One region of the Paenibacillus sp. NRS-1782 genome, then DNA from elsewhere that is predicted to be linked to it. Evidence: a T-box and tRNA genes for the amino acid it is inferred to sense, from the RefSeq annotation. Region 1 holds a T-box; the other regions hold tRNA genes.
The links. A T-box is a leader RNA that pairs with one kind of tRNA and senses whether it is charged. The one in region 1 lies ahead of leuS (leucine--tRNA ligase), so its partner is inferred to be a tRNA-Leu.

Region 2: it encodes a tRNA-Leu, which carries the amino acid that the T-box ahead of leuS (leucine--tRNA ligase) is inferred to sense. The anticodon was not compared.
Region 3: it encodes a tRNA-Leu, which carries the amino acid that the T-box ahead of leuS (leucine--tRNA ligase) is inferred to sense. The anticodon was not compared.

What each region holds. Positions count from the first base shown of each region.
Region 1 is NZ_JBITPH010000017.1:48,179-54,193, forward strand. Features, by position in the region: gene comER (late competence protein ComER) at 1-281, shown strand, start outside; gene leuS (leucine--tRNA ligase) at 262-2,700, opposite strand; T-box leader at 2,762-3,019, opposite strand; gene ACIFQM_RS06910 (tautomerase family protein) at 3,195-3,581, shown strand; gene ACIFQM_RS06915 (class I SAM-dependent DNA methyltransferase) at 3,665-4,438, opposite strand; gene ACIFQM_RS06920 (CvfB family protein) at 4,442-5,350, opposite strand; gene rsfS (ribosome silencing factor) at 5,347-5,694, opposite strand; gene yqeK (bis(5'-nucleosyl)-tetraphosphatase (symmetrical) YqeK) at 5,691-6,015, opposite strand, start outside.
Region 2 is NZ_JBITPH010000026.1:58,555-64,569, reverse strand. Features, by position in the region: gene ACIFQM_RS11515 (accessory gene regulator B family protein) at 1-445, opposite strand, end outside; gene ACIFQM_RS11520 (hypothetical protein) at 1-2, opposite strand, end outside; gene ACIFQM_RS11510 (hypothetical protein) at 474-1,187, opposite strand; partial or broken gene ACIFQM_RS11505 (IS3 family transposase) at 1,441-2,016, shown strand; gene ACIFQM_RS11500 (hypothetical protein) at 2,241-2,717, opposite strand; gene ACIFQM_RS11495 (hypothetical protein) at 2,838-3,059, shown strand; partial or broken gene ACIFQM_RS11490 (IS3 family transposase) at 3,285-4,077, shown strand; partial or broken gene ACIFQM_RS11485 (hypothetical protein) at 4,222-4,428, shown strand; tRNA gene ACIFQM_RS11480 (tRNA-Leu) at 4,500-4,585, opposite strand; gene ACIFQM_RS11475 (hypothetical protein) at 4,811-5,209, shown strand; gene ACIFQM_RS11470 (hypothetical protein) at 5,246-5,440, opposite strand; gene ACIFQM_RS11465 (hypothetical protein) at 5,572-5,778, opposite strand; gene ACIFQM_RS11460 (M15 family metallopeptidase) at 5,780-6,015, opposite strand, start outside.
Region 3 is NZ_JBITPH010000059.1:10,227-16,241, forward strand. Features, by position in the region: gene ACIFQM_RS21470 (sn-glycerol-1-phosphate dehydrogenase) at 1-1,083, opposite strand, end outside; gene ACIFQM_RS21475 (hypothetical protein) at 1,252-1,455, shown strand; gene fabV (enoyl-ACP reductase FabV) at 1,684-2,856, opposite strand; gene ACIFQM_RS21485 (arginase family protein) at 2,950-3,396, opposite strand; gene ACIFQM_RS21490 (CGNR zinc finger domain-containing protein) at 3,395-3,889, shown strand; tRNA gene ACIFQM_RS21495 (tRNA-Leu) at 4,013-4,096, opposite strand; gene ACIFQM_RS21500 (GNAT family N-acetyltransferase) at 4,633-4,950, shown strand; gene ACIFQM_RS21505 (GNAT family N-acetyltransferase) at 5,053-5,559, opposite strand; gene ACIFQM_RS21510 (hypothetical protein) at 5,595-6,015, opposite strand, start outside.

The DNA of each region.
Region 1 (6,015 bases):
AGGCCACGGGTATAGACCGTACCGAGCTATGCGCCCTGGCTGGTGAAATGATTATCGGCACAGGAAAGCTGCTTACTGAAGGCGGAATGACACCAGCCGAGTTGCAGGCGAGGGTAGCAGTTCCCGGAGGTATTACCGCTGAAGCCCTCGCGCTGCTGGACATCAGCCTGCACAGTGTCTTCCCAGAGCTGATACGGGCTACACACAACAAGTATGAGGAGGACATGCAAAAGATAGATGCCTCCTTCGGCTTAAAGCCGATTAACCCGCGACAATATTGACCAGTTTGCCTGGTACTGCAATCACCTTACGAACCGTTTTACCAGCCAGCGCCTGCTGAACGTTGTCCAGCGACAGAGCGAATGCCTCCATCGCTTTGGCATCAAGGTCTTTGGCAATCGTCGCACGCTGCACGATTTTACCGTTCACCTGCACCACAATTTCCACTTCGGTATCCACCGTCCATCCTTCATCATAAGCAGGCCAAGCCGCGTAGGTAATGCTTTCGTTGTGTCCCAGCAGCTGCCACAATTCCTCGGCCAGATGCGGTGCAAGCGGCGACAGCATTTGCACGAAATTTTCCATTGCTGCACGCGGCAAACGGTCTGCTTTGTATGCATCATTGGTAAAAATCATCAGTTGGCTGATCGCCGTATTGAAGCGAAGCGCGTCCAGATCCTCGGTTACTTTTTTTAGCGTTTTATGCCAGGTCCGAGTGAACTCATCACTGCCGCCTTCATTTGTAATTTTATCGTTCAGGCTACCATCCTCGGAAACGAACAGGCGCCATACACGGGACAGAAAACGATGCGCTCCCTCAACCCCGTTTTCGTTCCATGGCTTAGTCGCCTCCAGCGGCCCCATAAACATCTCATAAATGCGCAGCGTATCGGCGCCAAACGTATTCACAATATCGTCAGGGTTGATGACATTACCGCGTGATTTACTCATTTTTTCATTATTGTTGCCCAGGATCATACCCTGATTGACCAGCTTGTAGAAAGGCTCTTTCGTTTCCACAACACCGATATCATACAGCACCTTGTGCCAGAAACGAGCATACAGCAAGTGAAGAACTGCATGTTCCGCACCGCCAATGTACAGATCTACAGGCAGCCATTCGCGCTGCTTCTCTTTGGATACAGGCTCTTTATCATTGTGCGGATCAATATAGCGCAGGTAATACCAGCAGCTTCCTGCCCATTGCGGCATGGTGTTCGTCTCACGGCGTGCTTTCAAGCCCGTCTCAGGATCAATAGTTTCTACCCAGTCCGTCGCATTCGCCAACGGGGACTCTCCTGTGCCTGAAGGCTTGATGTTATCCATTTCCGGCAGTAAGAGCGGCAGTTGATCCTCAGGAACTGTTTTGATCGTTCCATCTTCCAGATGAATCACCGGAATCGGCTCACCCCAATAGCGTTGACGGCTGAACAGCCAGTCGCGCAAGCGATACGTCACTTTTCCTTGTCCTTTACCCTCGGCTTCAAGCCATTCAATCATCTTCGGAATGGCTTCCTCATTCGTAAGTCCATTCAGCGGACCTGAATTAACGTGCGGACCATCCTCGGTATATGGCTCTTTAGCCACGTCCCCACCTTGGACAACCTCAATGATGTTCAGCCCGAATTGCTTCGCAAATTCCCAGTCACGTGTGTCGTGACCTGGTACAGCCATGATCGCGCCTGTTCCGTAGCCTGCCAGTACATAATCGGCAATCCAGATTGGCAGCTTTTCACCGTTCACCGGATTGACTGCGTAAGCGCCTGTGAAGACACCTGTTTTATCCTTCGCCAAATCCGTGCGCTCCAGATCGCTTTTACGGACAGCTTGCTCACGGTATTGATTGACGGCATCCTTTTGCTCAAGTGTAGTGATAACATCCACCAACTCCTGCTCAGGAGCCAGCACACAGTAGCTTGCGCCGAACAGCGTATCCGGGCGGGTTGTAAATACCGTCAGTTGCTTGTCATGGCCTTCAATTGGAAAATGAACCTCTGCCCCAGTAGACTTGCCGATCCAGTTCCGCTGCATATCCTTAATGCTTTCGGACCAATCCAGCTCCTCCAAATCTTCCAGCAGACGATCCGCATATTCCGTAATTTTCAGCATCCATTGACGCATGGGTTTGCGAATGACCGGATGACCACCACGCTCACTCTTCCCGTCAATAACTTCTTCATTAGCCAGCACCGTACCCAACGCAGGACACCAGTTCACAGGTACTTCAGCCACATAAGCAAGGCCGCGCTTGTACAGCTGGATGAAAATCCATTGTGTCCATTTATAATAATCAGGGTCAGTCGTACTGATTTCACGATCCCAGTCGTATGAAAAACCAAGCGATTTGATTTGACGGCGGAAGTTATTTACATTTTTCACCGTAATTTCACGCGGATGCTCTCCCGTATCCAGCGCATGCTGCTCGGCAGGCAGACCAAAGGCGTCCCAACCCATCGGATGCAGTACGTTGTAGCCGCGCATTCTTTTATAGCGTGAAACAATATCCGTTGCCGTGTAACCTTCCGGATGGCCTACATGCAGACCAGCCCCAGACGGGTACGGGAACATATCCAAAGCATAAAACTTCGGTTTGCCCGGCTCTTCCCCGGTACGAAACGTTTTGTTCTCATCCCAATATTTCTGCCATTTTGGTTCAATACTTTGCGGTTGATAGCCGTGCTTCGGCTGTGTGTCTGTCATTGTCATTTCCTCCTCAAACGGTATGCAACAAAAAAACCTCTGCATCCCGTAGCGTGTCAGCGCTAGGGACGAGAGGTTATATTCCCGTGGTACCACCCTAGTTAGCAGAAAGCGTTCTTCACCTTCTACTCCCTTTGCACCTGATAACGGAGGTGATCCGATGCGGGTTAATAACAGGGTTCAAGCACCTGTATAGGGCATTCCTGCGTTGGCCACATATCTCCGAGGCGAGTTCGCTTTGTACTGTCAACCGGCTTGCACCATCCGCCGGCTCTCTACATGTCCAGACAAAACTACTATTCCTCATCAGCGATTGTTTAACCGTTAATAATGCCACTATTATATTGAAAACCGCGAAAAAAGTCAAATAAGGACTACATCTGGTGCTAAACACCAACTTCATTCGTTTGCTCCATGACACACGGAGGCAAATGCTTTATAATTAGCTCCGAACCAGATTGAGATGAGTTGAGATGAGAAAGGTGAGATGAGACATGGCACAAATTAAAATTTACGGAATAAAAGAAGCCCTGAATCCGATCAAGGAGCAGCTTTCAGAGGTGATTCATTCCGCGGTGGTGGATGCGTTCCAATATCCCGCCGACAAAAGATTTCATCGTTTTTTTCCTATGAATCAGGAAGACTTCATATTTGCCCACGATCGCTCAGAGGCATACACCATTATTGAAATTAGTGTGTTTGAAGGCAGAACGACAGAGGCTAAAAAGCACCTCATCCAGCTGCTATTCCAAAGAATTAACGATTTAGGCATTGCCCCGCAGGATCTTGAAATTACTATATTTGAGACACCGAAACAGAATTGGGGCATTCGCGGTGTACCCGGTAATGAACTTCAACTGAACTATAAAGTAAACATATAATTTGAAGCTCTTATGAAAAAGACGCCCTTCATGTCAGCATGAAAAGCGTCTTTCTTTTTCCATATTCACTTGATGAAGGTTCATTATTTTACAGCAACATAAAATAATCTCGCCGCGTCATCTCCTGCTTCTATCCATTCAAAGTCCGCATATACCTTCACATCGCGAAAACCGGCTTTGGACAGTTCCGCCTTCATCCAGTCCGGATCATAGGCACGTTGCACATGAATTTCCTCGAACCGCTGGTATACATCACGCCCTTCATTTTCTGCTCTCGCAAAAATGCTGAGATGATGCTCAATTTCACAGCGTGGAGTGTCCAACGCACAAGTCCAGATATATGAAATGGAGCGCTCGTCCAGTACAAAGGGCTGCTCCTCATCATAACGCACGAACGTCTGTGGATGATGCACATCGAACAGAAAGGTACCGCCAGGCTTAAGGCCGGCATACGTTCTGCGAAAAGTAGCAGCAATGTCCTCTTCCTCCAGCAAATAATTCAGACAATCGCAAAAGGAAATGACAGAATCCACGGGCTCCGGTAAATTCCATTCCCGCATATCCTGCTCTATCCAGCGGATGCTCCCCTCACGGAACAAACGCTGTCCTTGCGTAGTCGTTTCCATTTTGCGACGGGCTACCGCCAGCATATCTGAAGACAAGTCGATACCAGCCACCTCGAAGCCCGAGTTAACCAGTGGAATCGTAATGGAGCCCGTTCCACAACCCAGCTCTGCCACCGTATGCGGCATACCATGCTGATCCCAAGCCTGCCGGACAAAACGAAGCCAGTCCGGGTACGGCATGTCCTGCATCAGCTCATCATACACATAGGCAAACTTCCGGTAAGAAGCCATTCTTTATTCCCCATTCCCATCCTTCGGTTCAGGCATTTTCTCCACCAGGTAGGTCCAGTTTTCTTTTTGTGTAACCATTCCTTCCTTCATCAGCTTGCCCATGGCACGCTTGAAGGCGGATTTACTGATACCAAACCGTTGCTTAATAATATCCGGCGGCGTTGCGTCGGAATAAGGCATACCGCCACCCGGGCGCTCCTTCAGAAAGGCAATGAGCCGATCCGCATCCTCATCACGGCCCACTTCCTTGCGCGGCGACATCGCCAAATTCACCCGACCATCTTCACGAACCAGCGTGACCCGTACCTTAACCTCTTCACCCAAGCGAAGCATCCGGTTACGTTCGGAGGAATGGATCATGCCAATCGCGCCAAAACCAAGCACGCCCCCGTCAACCAGAACAAATGTCCCCATCTGAAGCGGCTTGTACACCGTTGCCTGCACCCACGTATTGAGCCATGAATCAGGTGCATGGAAGGACAATGGAGCCAACTCCTGCTCACCCGCCAGCTTAGCACGTAGCCTGCCCTGCTTATCATGTTCCATGATAGCATAGACGTAGTCGCCCACCTGAGGGTGCAAATCCCGGTTCTCAGGCAACTCGCGAATCGGCAGCAGCAATTGACGACCCAATCCCATTTCCAAAAAACAACCCAAACGCGGATGCACATCCGCCACCTGAAGCTTTGCCAGTTCGCCCAGCGAGAGGAATGGCTTTTTCATGGTAGCGGCCAAACGGTCCTCTGTATCGTGAAAAATAAATACTTCCAGCCGTTCTCCAACCTCAACCTCACGTGTCAGCTCCGTATAATGCAACAGTACATCCTGATCGCCGACTGTGAGAAAGTAGCCGAATGGGGATACCTCACGATCTACCATAATCGTGACATAAGTACCAGCAATCAGATTCATACCTTCTCCACAACCTTAGCGTCCGACCAAAGTCTTTCAATGTTATAATATTCACGCTCGTCGCGATGGAATACATGCACTACGACATCTCCCAAGTCCATCAGAACCCAGCGACCGGAATCCATTCCTTCGATCCCTTTGATTGTTGTACCTTCATCATGAGCGCGTTTGCGAATTTCCGTCACAATCGCCTGTACCTGAGTATCCGAATTACCGTGGCAGATTACAAAATAATCTGCTACAAGAGATACGCCCCGCAAGTCAAGGGCTACAATATTCATGGCCTTCTTATCTTCAGCGGCCTCAACCGTAATTTGCATTAATTTCTCATTAGTTATGGTCATTCATGAACCTCCGATTTTCTCTGTTTTAGTTGTTGGATCAGATCATTTCGCGACAGTACCGTCAGCGGAAAAATAACCTTTTGCTTCTCCAGCAGCAGTGAAATCGTGGAATCAAATCCAGCGACAAGACCCTGCTCCAAACTTTTTTTCGCCTGTTTGCGGATATGATCTACCTCAGGGAAATCTCGTCCCGGCTCGATATAATCCGCGAGACACACGACTTTGTCCAGCAAACTCATGCCCACACGGCCTGAGGTATGCCAGCGAATGGCATTCCGTATTTCAGAGTCTTCCACCCCATAGTCTCTCGCTGCAACGCAA
Region 2 (6,015 bases), on a different contig from region 1:
ATTTCCGTTCACCTCCTTTCCATAAAGGAAGAATACTGAAAGCTTGTATAACTAAAGATAAACATATTATGTGTGATTGTACACAGAAATTCAACAGGCAAATGGAAATGCATATGATTTTGAAATACTTATGGTTTGCAGACTTTTCAATATAGATAAAATGATTAGGTGCATAAACAAAAAACACTAATAATGAGCAAACGCTAATAATTAAAAATGTCGATATTCCCATAGAGAAAAAAGGTATAGTAACACATACTGCTGTTGTGAAAAATAAACAAAATGTTAGACTAGAGAAATGTGCCCCTCCTGAAAATTTTCTTATTAACATAAGACTGCCAAGCGCTAATAACGACCCGAAGAAATGACCTGTTAGCCAGCCTGTAAGTGAGACAAAAAATATAGTCGAAAATTCAGTAAGCCTTATCCCGAGTGCATATTCCATCACTTCTACACTTGTAGGTCCATCAGGATCAGCTTTTTTTATTTCCGTTGCGATGTGCCTGGATAACGCTTCTAGCATCCTCGTAATCCCCCCGATCTGAAAAGAAATAGGACAATCCGAAAGTAAACAATGAAATAGAAAGTAATCCTATTGTACTAGAGTTATATAGCATATATAAAGTAATAGAGATGGTGACCGCTGATATTAGCGCACCTATAATTAACATCTTATTTAGGGATGAGAAATAATTTTCACCTCTTAAAAAATCGTGTGGAGGCTGAATTATAAACGAGAATCCAAAGTTATATTTCCCCATAACAAAAGAAATCAAGTATGCAATAATGATAGAAGATAACTGAATAAAGTAAATAGAAAGCCCAGAAGTATAATTGATAGCACCCGGTTGTGCTACTCCGAAAAAATTCGCAAATACATATACAAATAGCTGTAGGTTAATGTAGGCTGTTAAACCAGAACCTGTAGAAAAAGCCGCAAGATGTGTTTTGATTCCTAAACCAAATCTAAAAAAGATTATCATAAACAAATACTGAAACGGCAAATCTAATTTAGGCACACCTATAACCACCCTCATTAGAAAGGAAAACAAAGCTATGCCAATTGCGTAAAAAAGTATTTTTCTACGATATTCCCAAACGGGAAGCATATAAAGCTTTAAAACCAAAGTAACAACGGCCAAAGCATCGAATACCCCAATTAAAATATATAAAAAAGCAGATAACACAGATACACCATCCTCCTATTTAGCCTGCTGTAATTGTATATTTTATCTCAGGTAAGTAGCAATGCAATAACCTTTTATTATGGTAAAATTTTACCACCGTGTGAGGTATATTTTTGGGGTTGTGTATCAATTGATCGTTTACGAGTAATTGATTTATTGCTCCAAAATCCATTTTTCTAATTAGGCTCTCGTTTCGCGAGCTGGATAGTACCATTCCCCTCCGATCTTTCTCTTTGAGAATCTGGGATCATGGAAAAAATACAAAGCAACTACGAACTCCAAACACCAACTGCCTGTTCATGAGAACCTTTTAAACCAGCAGTTTGTTGCTGAGGACCCAAACGAGGTGTGGATGACGGATATTACGTATATTCCCACCGATGAAGGCTGGCTTTATTGGGCGAGCGTGATGGACTTGTACAGCCGCAAAATCGTAGGATTCTACATGGATTCTCGGATGACTAAAGAGTCAGTCATTCAGGCCCTTGACCAAGCCTATCGTGTCCAACGACCGGGCAAAGAGGTTCTGCATCATTCAGATCGTGGGAGCCAATACGCATCTCACGAGTATCAAGCTAAGCTGGTTAAGTACCCTATGAAAGGCAGCATGAGCCGCAAAGGGAACTGTTATGACAACGCCTGTATCGAATCCTTTCACAGCGTTCTAAAGAAGGAACTGATTTACTTAGACCACTACAAAACCCGTCGTGAGGCAAAGAAGCAGATTTTCGAATATATTACATGCTTTTATAATGGAAAACGAATCCACTCTTCCCTAGGTTATGTATCTCCAAATCAGTATGAACGATTGTACCGAAAACCCGCTTGAAGGTGTCCATTCTATTGACAGTAGTCCAAGAGGTTGACACATGCCATTTGAGTATATATATGCTTGTTTCTTGGTGCTGGCTGCCTTTTGTCTCTTTCACGGCACTAAGGAGCTAATTCAGGCGCTTCGGGAAATAAAAAAAGCTCTGCCGACCAATTAAGGTTAGCAGAGCTTTTTGATTAGATTGTTCAAAATCCACACCATTTATCTTATTGTGGAATATCCTATAAAAGTAACATTAAAGCTTTAGTAACCCACCAGGCAGCAGTTTCATTCCCAGTCACTTGCAAAGCTCCTGCATATATTGCATCTTCAATAGCTCCAGTGAAGTTGTCAACAACACCTAGGATCTGTAAGAAACCCTCAACTCCAATAAAAGCTTTCACTGAGGCCGGAAGTTTATCAAATCCTGCTTTTAAAGCTTTTACTGCCCAACTCAATTTCCCTTGTGTTTGATACTCTCCACGGTCTTCTTTATTTTGGATGGCTTTAATAAAATCATTTTTTTCCTGCTCAGACAAATTGAAATATTCGGAAATACCTTCGATATCTTGTAATTCTGATTCACTAAGAGAATCCTTAGCACTACTAGAAACACTACTAGAGTCTGTAAAAGGCAATGCGTACATTGAGGCTGGTACCGCAATCACACCTGTTAGTAAAGTTGCGGCCATAAGTGAGGTTATCCAAACTTTTTTCACCACTTCAACTCCTCATTGTTTTTTATATGCATTTACCATTGATGTAATCATCACACTATTTATGGTAAACTATAGTTTATTTTATAACAACTTCTATTTTCAATTAAAAGGAGGTATTTTGTGAAAAATATTTGGAGATTTATCATCGCACTGCTCATCGGCAATATTATTGGGAATCTAACTTACGGAAGGCTAGAATTTTTTCAATACAACACTGGAACTGGATTTTTTACATTAGAAAATATCATTAAGTTCATTATCGACTACGGTCTGGCTGTGATTATTGCATTAATCATATATGTCCTGATTGGAAAAGTTTTTACGAGAAGTGATCAGGAATAAACTAAAAGGACTCCATACTGGTGGTTATAGACCAGCGGAGTCCTTTTTCACATCTACTCTAAATTCAAACTGATTCCGCATATAATACACTCTGGCAATCTTAATCGTATCGGGTGAAAACTTGTGGTACTGCAAACAGAAAAGTGGATCAGCTACACTTAGTTGGACAATAAAAATGAGGGCTTGTAGAACAAAACCTATCATCCTAAGGAGCGGATCTCTACAATGCCGAAACAACGACATACTTTTACAGCAGAGTTCAAGAAGCAAATGGTGCAATTATACGAGAACGGGAAGTCAAGAGCAGATTTGGTGGAGGAATATGGCCTCACAGCCTCGGCTCTAGATCGCTGGATTAAGCAAGTTCAGCCAACGGGCTCCTTCAAGGAGAAGAACAATCGTTCACCAGAAGAGAATGAGCTGATCGCTTTGCGCAAAGAAAATCAGCGTCTCAAAATAGAGGTCGATATTTTAAAGCAAGCCGCGCTGATCATGAGACGAAAGTAGCTATCATCCAGAACAACCCTGATAAATACTCGGTATCAGCCATGTGTGACGTCCTGCAAATCGCAAGAAGCACGTTTTATTACGAAGCCAAAGAAGAGTCGAAGGAAGATGACGTGACCACATCCATTGTGGACATTTTTCACAAAAATCGAAAAGCTTATGGCACCCGTAAGATTAAAACCAAGCTCCACGAACGCGGGTTGGTCGTTTCCAGACGTCGAATCGGTCGAATCATGAACGAGCGGGGACTCGTTTCAACATACACGGTGGCGCAATATAAGCCCAATAAAGCCGCTTGTAACGAAGCTGCTATCGCCAATACACTGAACCGCGAGTTCAGCCAAACAGAAGCCAAACGCTTCGTGGTCAGTGATCTAACCTATGTGAAAGTCCAGAACCAGTGCACTATATTTGCGTGCTCGTTGATCTGTTTAATCGAGAGATCATCGGCCATAGTGCAGGTCCCCATAAGGACGCTGTACTGGTTTCCCGCGCCTTTGCGACGGTGAAAGGCGATCGGTGTGTAGCAAGGTGGAGATCGCAACTTTGTTTTCCACTCTGGGACGGGAAAGCCCTATTACCACATAACGCCATCCCAACGATGGAAAGACTAGTGTGAGCGGAACGGATTCCGTAATGTTCACTTCATGGACTCCGCCACACCAATGCAACCTATTTGCTAGGACGGGGTGTATCAATCAAGGCGATTCAACATCGACTGCGACACTCCACTCAGGTGACCACAGATACCTATGCGCACGTCACCAAGAAGCCCAGTCGCAAAACAACAGCTCACCTTGACATCTTCGATCCAAAAGTTCGTCCCCAAGAGCGAAAAAAGCGCTCGCTCCCTGTGATATGAAAGTCATGATTTCAATCACTAAAAAATAAAAAATCCCTTGATTATCAAGGGATTCAAGAGTAAAACTATAGTGCCGAGGACCGGGATCGAACCGGTACGGTAGTCACCTACCGCAGGATTTTAAGTCCTGTGCGTCTGCCAATTCCGCCACCCCGGCATATTAGCGCTGTTTCCGGCCGTTTTCATCTTCGTAAAGTTTGTCTCTACGCAGGGGATACGGACCGACTAGCGAAATGTTTAGCGATTATCTTACGCGCATTATTCGTTTCACCAACGAAAATGATCATATCACGTTTTCTCATCGCGTGTCAACGTATTATTGTAAAGTCCGGTTTATGCGAATATAATAAGAACAAACGTTCCTAACACGGAGGCTCGCAACATGACTACGCAGATAACCGCAGAGGATCACGCACTCGTCCGTACATACTTGTTACTCCCGATGGTACTTACCGCTTTCGAACGCGATAAACGCATACTTTCAGAATCAGCCGGGTTACGTACGCCAGGCCCTTACGTAGAAACTGCCGATCGCGCGATGGATAGAGTAAGCGCCGATCTAAAGGACGTACGCGCGGCCATGCGCAAACGTGGCGTAAAGGTTTACGAGGAAACACGAGACTCCGTACAAGTAGTCGCGCTGTACCAGTGCCGGGGCTATCACGGCCGCTTTACGATGCTTAACTCGTACGTCGCGGCGGAGGCCAGGCTTTTAATGCGTAAATACCTCGGATTAGATATGCGAAGAGTAGAGGAAGCGCGGTACAACCCACGCCCATAAACGAAGAAAAAGCGCTCGCCTCCAAAGAGACAAGCGCTAGTTTATCGTTACGTTAAATACGAGACCATAACGTAATAGTCCGTATAGAAACCACAGGATGATACCTCCGATTATAAAGCCGGATATTAATCTCGCGTATAACTTATCGAACGGGAACATATCCCAAAAACTAGGGTCGTCCTCGTCTTCTTCGACCGCTTTCGCCGCTACTGCGGGTTCCTGATCTTTCACGCCGAATCCCCTCCGTTATCTCACGTTTACCTAAATAATACCATCGGACTAGTCCGTTGTCACTAAAAGAAAACGCAGAAAAACGGACCCACCTACGCATTATCGCGCAAATGAGTCCGATTTTACTCGTCTTACTTCGTATCTTCCGCCTTCTCTTCCGCTTTCTTAAACGTCGAGTACACGCCAGTACCGATCAACGCGTACGAAACGATATCAACGCCGATTTGCCACGTTCCGAAGTCGGGCGCTACTCCGTACTTTCCGAGGACTTGATACGCAAGTCCGACGACCGCTGCGATGAATAACGGATTAGTTAATCGTTGTTTAGCTCCGTCCATATTACGCCACACCTCCCTTCGTACTAAACACGCCAGCGCGGTCGAGTACGGTAATCATCCGGTAGAAGTCGTACGATCCATCGTTTGCCGTATCGAGTGCCCCGGCTGCCTTTGCGTTAACACACGCCCGCTCCGCCCACGCTGGTACCTTCGCGAGTTTATTCGCAGACTCCAGCGCGATTACACGATCCTGCAACGCTTTAAAAGCCGCCTTTTCCTCCGTCGTCATCTCGTCAT
Region 3 (6,015 bases), on a different contig from region 1:
CGTACGAAGTGCGCGCGCAAGCTGCTCCTCGGTTACGCCCAGCTCGGCAATCGTAGACGGACCACCGACCTGAGTCAGCCATGCACGCATCTGCTCTGACGTGGGCAAGGTTCGATATACCTCCAAAGCATCCACAGCTTGGCTGGCAGCCAGGTCCCTGTACAAGTCCGCCAGTAAAGCAGAAGCTACACCCACTTTGGCACCATGCAAAACTTGCTTGCGCCCCTCCGCAATAAAATCCATTTCAATGCGGTGTGAAATGTGGTGCTCTCCCCCCGATGCTGGACGGGAATGATCAATCATCAGCATGGAAATGCCGGATGCGATCAGCGCGTTCATCAGCACTTCCACACCTGCCTGGCTACCCTCCGCAATCTCATCCACATGCTCTACACAGGCCCGCAGCGCCTCCTCCGTGATTCGATTAGCCAAAGGCGAATACGGTTCGCCCCCCAAATCCCTGGACACCTGCCAATCGGCTAATGAGGTGAATTTCCCGAGCATATCGCCAAAACCTGCGGCAGTCATCGCTTGTGGCGCATTCGCCAGTACGGACAGATCAGCAAAGATCGCTTCCGGCGGAACAGCCTGAAATGTCTGCTTGCTGCCGCCCACAATCAACGGCGCACCTGCCGATGTGAATCCATCCACAGAAGCGGCCGTCGGCACCGATAGGAACGGGCGATTCATTTTATAGCATGCGAAGCGAACCAGATCATGAATAGTGCCGGAGCCTACAGCCAGTACAGCCTGACTCTCATCTGCCACACCCAACAACACCTTTACGATATAGCCTTCATCTGCAATCACATCCCCCACAGCATTGGGAGGCAGCCGAACCACATCGACCACCAAGCCTGCGTCACGTATGAGTTGTGCCACCTTTTCCCCTGCCGCCGCAGAGGTGTATTCATCCTCTACCAGCGTCACATGATGGTAATTCTGTTGCTTCAAATAAGGGACAACGGCTTCAAGCGCCCCATCACGCACCTCAATGAACAATTCTACCTTACGGTAAGGGTGATCGGTGTTGTTTGCTTGTGCCTCTTGGTTCCACTGCTTGATCTGCTCATTCATATTCATTTCATCTACCTCCTGAAAAGGAATAATTTGCTCAAGAATGATTCATACTGTTAAAAAGATTCTCTTTGAAAACGATTTCCATTTAATTGTACGCACAAGTTCCTGTACAAGTCCAGATGAAAAGTACAAGTTGCTTTGCAAATCCTGATTTCGAAAGGAAAAATGCTTATGAAATTCAGAACAGACATCGCTTGCGCACTCGGTTTACTGGCAGGCACAACCTTTGGCAGTGGTATTGCTTTTTTATTCGGCTGGCAAGCCTATCAGGCTTTGACCTCCGTAGCTGTCTTCGGCGTTACCGGGATCATGATTACCATCGCTGTTTTTCGTGTGCTTCATCACAAATCGGTTTCTACGTCAGATCCCCGATAGTCTCAGCTACTGAAACAAGAACACTTCGCTTGTACGGCACCATTCCGCCCACTCCGTTTGCATGTACCTTTTTTAGTTCAGCTTATATACATTTGCCTAACATATGAGGAATTTGCATAAATCCTGATATAAAAAAACGGGCCTCACAAGCGATTTATTTCGCTTGTAAGTGCCCGCTTTTATTGTGTGTGTAGTACAATTCGCTACAATTGCCGATCAGCCATGATGCTACTGAATATCTGGATTTACATCCAATTCATAATCAATTTCATCAAACCCGAATCCAAACAACTGAAGGAAATCCAGACGATATTGGTCAAGGTCGCCCCGTTCAGACACATTTTCTGTAGTAATCCCGGACCAAGCCTCTTGAACAGCCTGCTGGACATCCGCTCTCATTTCCCAGTTGTCCAGACGAATGCGCCCTTCATCATCGGTTTCCACTGTCGCTCCACTATATAGCTTCCCGAACAGACGCTGCGCTTGCTCGATACAGCCCTCATGCAAGCCCTTTTCCTTCATAACCTTAAACAGCAAGGAAATATACAGAGGTACAACTGGAATAGCCGAGCTGGATTGTGTAACCAAAGCTTTATTTACTGAAACGTAGGCTTTTCCAGCGTAACGCTCCAGTTGCTTCGTTAAGGTATGCGCAGTGGCCTCCAAGTCATTTTTGGCTTGGCCAATGGTTCCTTTACGGTAAATGGCCTCCGTGATCGCTGGACCAATATACGAGTAAGCCAGTGTGGTTACCCCTTCTGCCAGCAGATCAGCTTCTTCCAGCGCTTTTAGCCATAAGGACCAATCTTCGCCTCCCATTACCGTTATCGTATTTTCGATTTCCTCTTCCGTAGCCGGCTCCAGCGTAATCTCCGATACGACACCTGTATTGGTATTCACCGTTTTATCAGAAAAAGACTGTCCGATGGGCTTGAGAACAGAGTTGAAGGTTTCACCTGTATCAGGATGCGTCCGTCGTGGTGAGGCGACACTATACACAATTAGATCTACCTTGCCCAGCTTTTCCTTAATCAGCTTCAACGTCTCCTGCTTGATTTCATGGGAAAAAGCGTCACCATTAATGCTTTCTGCTATGTAGCCAGCCGCTCTAGCCGATTCCTCAAAGGCTACAGTGTTGTACCATCCAGCCGAGGCTGTGCGTCCTTCTGAAGCGGGGCGTTCATAGGATACACCTATGGTATCGGCTCTCATACCAAAGCTGGCAGCAATACGGGAAGCCAGTCCATAGCCGGTGGAAGCTCCGATCACAAGCACCTTTTTGGCCCCTTGTATTGAAGGATTTTCTTTGATGTAGTTGATTTGACGATTGACATGAGCCGCACATCCTCCTGGATGCGCAGTAGTACAGATAAAGCCACGGATTTTCGGTTTAATTATCATTTCAAGGGTCCCCCTACTTTGGCATTCATTTAATATAGATGGAATGGTTGTCCAGTCCTAACTATATAGCAAATCAGCTTTAGGCTCAACCTTTTACGGGCGTAATACAGCAGTCAACAAGACTCTAAGAACATCTGTGAGTTCCTTCCACTGCAAGCCGTGAGATTCCGGGCAATCCACACAGGGCATGAGCGTTTTGTCAAGTACATCTGCATCCAGGTGAAGCCAAAAACCGTCAACCTCTCGCTGATAAATGAAATCATTCAAAATTTCCGCAGGTCTGGTACCCCCTTCCCGAAGAGAGCGTTCCGCACTGAAGCAGGTAATGCCTTCCGTCTTTGCCTCTTCTATAATGCTCTGCTCCGGATCTGATTCGCGATAGCCGAAGGTCAGGGCATTGGAACTTTGAATATAAGGTTTTCGATTTTCCAGATTGGTTAACATATCTGTTCCTTTACCCGTAACAATAGCCAGGTCCATACCAGCCACAACGGCTTTATCTCTATTTCCTTTATGATAATAATCTGGATGTGCGTCCATATATGATCCCTACTATGAAGAACCGGAACGGCTTGACAGTCCGGAGCAATTAAATGATTTGCTACAAAAGTATGGAGTGTTATGCGATGAAACGGTAGCTCTGAAGGAACTAACAGCCGTGCGTGCTTACCGCGACAAACTGCGCGATTTGATTATGAGTGGAAGTGATGAACAACTGGGAGAGTTTTTGACGGAGAGTGAATTGCATTCCCCCCTGCGCCCACGATTAAATGCACAGGGAGACGGCAGCTTTCGTTATGTGTACAGTCCATCTGATAAAAACACAGGCAGCTTGGCCGACCGTATGCTGGCGGTCTGTTCGCGTACGCTCGGAAGAGAGCTGACCCTGTACGGAAGACCAAGACTCAAAGTCTGCGTTTCAGATCCTTGTCGTGAAATATTTTCTGATCATTCTAAAAACGGACTACAGCGGTTCTGTAGCAAACGGTGCTCTACCCGTTATCATGTCAAGAAACACCGGGAATCACAATGAAATACACGCTCAGGTAAATGACTAATGCTACGTTCATCCCTTGGGTATTGCCACCCCATTATAGATAACAGAAAAGGTTCATCATTGCTACAATGAGCAATGATGAACCTTTTCTGTTAATGATGCGGTCGAGAGGACTCGAACCTCCACGGGGGTTAGCCCACACGGACCTGAACCGTGCGCGTCTGCCAATTCCGCCACGACCGCATAATATGTATTCATTCCGATGTCTAGTTATGTAGCAGGACCATAAATACGTCTAATACATATAATCACCGTAATTAAGATTATAGCGCCCGTAGAGAATAAAAGCAAGCCATTTTTATATAATGTTTTCTATAGATAATTCCCCAAAACATGTGAAAACAACTGGATTTCTCATACCATATATGGTAATATGGACGCATCAGGAAAGGAGGTGCGTCAACATTAGTAATCAGATGTTGAACGTGTCCCTTACCCGGTCCGCCATTCTCTAATTTTCAGAGATGACGGAGGCGCGGGATACGGATCAATGCTTTAAATAAGCGCCACGGGTAGAAAGACCGTCTTCGGACGGTCTTTTTTATGTTAAACATCACATTATCGTAACAAGATTACATACTGGGAAAAGAGGTCATTCTATGTCTATTCGACCGGGGAATGTGGAAGAGTTTAAAGAATTATCAGCTATATGGCTGGAAGCTTCCATAGAGGCCCATCATTTTATTGATCCACAATATTGGACATCATAGGTTGGCGAAATGGAAGATAAATACCTTCCTCTAGCTCAAAACTACGTTATTATACAGGACGATCACACTATTGGTGGCTTCGTTTCCATGATAGATGGGTATTTGGCAGCTTTGTTTATACGTGTAGGTTCCCAGCGAAAAGGCTATGGCAAGTTAATACTAGATTGGGTTAAGAAGCAATATGATCAGATCCAATTGAAGGTATATCCGTCCAACACAAAGGCATTAAACTTTTATACCAAAAATGGCTTTATCATTCAAGAGGAATCGGTTGATCCAGCAACCCGTGAAAAGGAATTTGTAATGGTTTGGACAAAGCACAATTAACATTAAAGCTACATTATCTCAATGAAGCCAAAGGGCTCTGCTCCCGTAAATACGGTAAAAGCAGAGTTTTTATATTTTACATACACTAATATATACGTTCTCTCATTTCAGCCCGTAAACCTCGGTATATAAAATTTGTTTAAACGGCGCAAAATCCTGTTCTGTCAGCACATACGGATAGCTCATAATTTGAAGCCTCAGATCGGTCTGTCCTTCCCTCAAAGGAGGCTGTACATACTCAAAATCATTGAGATGGAATCCCAAGCGTTCATAAAAACCAATTCTTCTCCGAGTCCATTCATCCTCAGGTGGCTCAACCTCCAGCACTACTGGTTTATCGGACTGTGAAATAAATCTGCTCATGAGCTTTTTACCTAAACCGCCACCACGTATAGCCTGATCTACCGCAATATGCTCTACAAACCGAAAGTGTGTAAATTCCCAGCCTGCCAGAAAAGCGATCGTATGCCCTTGCTCATCCTTTTCCGTGATTAAGCGATAACAAGGATGAGTAAGCAGTGCCTTTTGCGATGCATATATTCTGCATTCCGTTTCAGGAAAAGAGGCTTCCATAATCGCATACACTTGTGAGAATTCAAGTTCATTCATTTTATACTGCCAGCTCCTTTAATGATTATGTTATTTCATACCTTGTGTAATTCCGTAAGCGTCAGCAAAATATGCTCCAATAGCTCCGGGATATCCTCCATCTGATCTTCATTAATTTGTCTGGAAAATTGAAGCTCAATCTTGTTTTGGTATGTAGCTGCCTTTTCCCCGTAAATAAAGCTGAGCGTTTGGACTGGCCTAAGATCCGGCTTCCAAATTTGCGTCAATACATCTTCAATCTGGCTGCACTGTGTTTCAATCTCACGAATCTCCATATAGAAGCTAAGCAGCAGCACACATCCGGGGATTTGATCTTCGATCTCCAAAATTTCTGCAGCCAGGTTATTTAAATCTGCATTTAAGCGAATTTCTGCCGTCACACCGGGTCGTTCCCTCAGCCTGAACTGTATAGCGAATTCACGCGACATCACGGACATTTCCAATCGGTCGATCCGT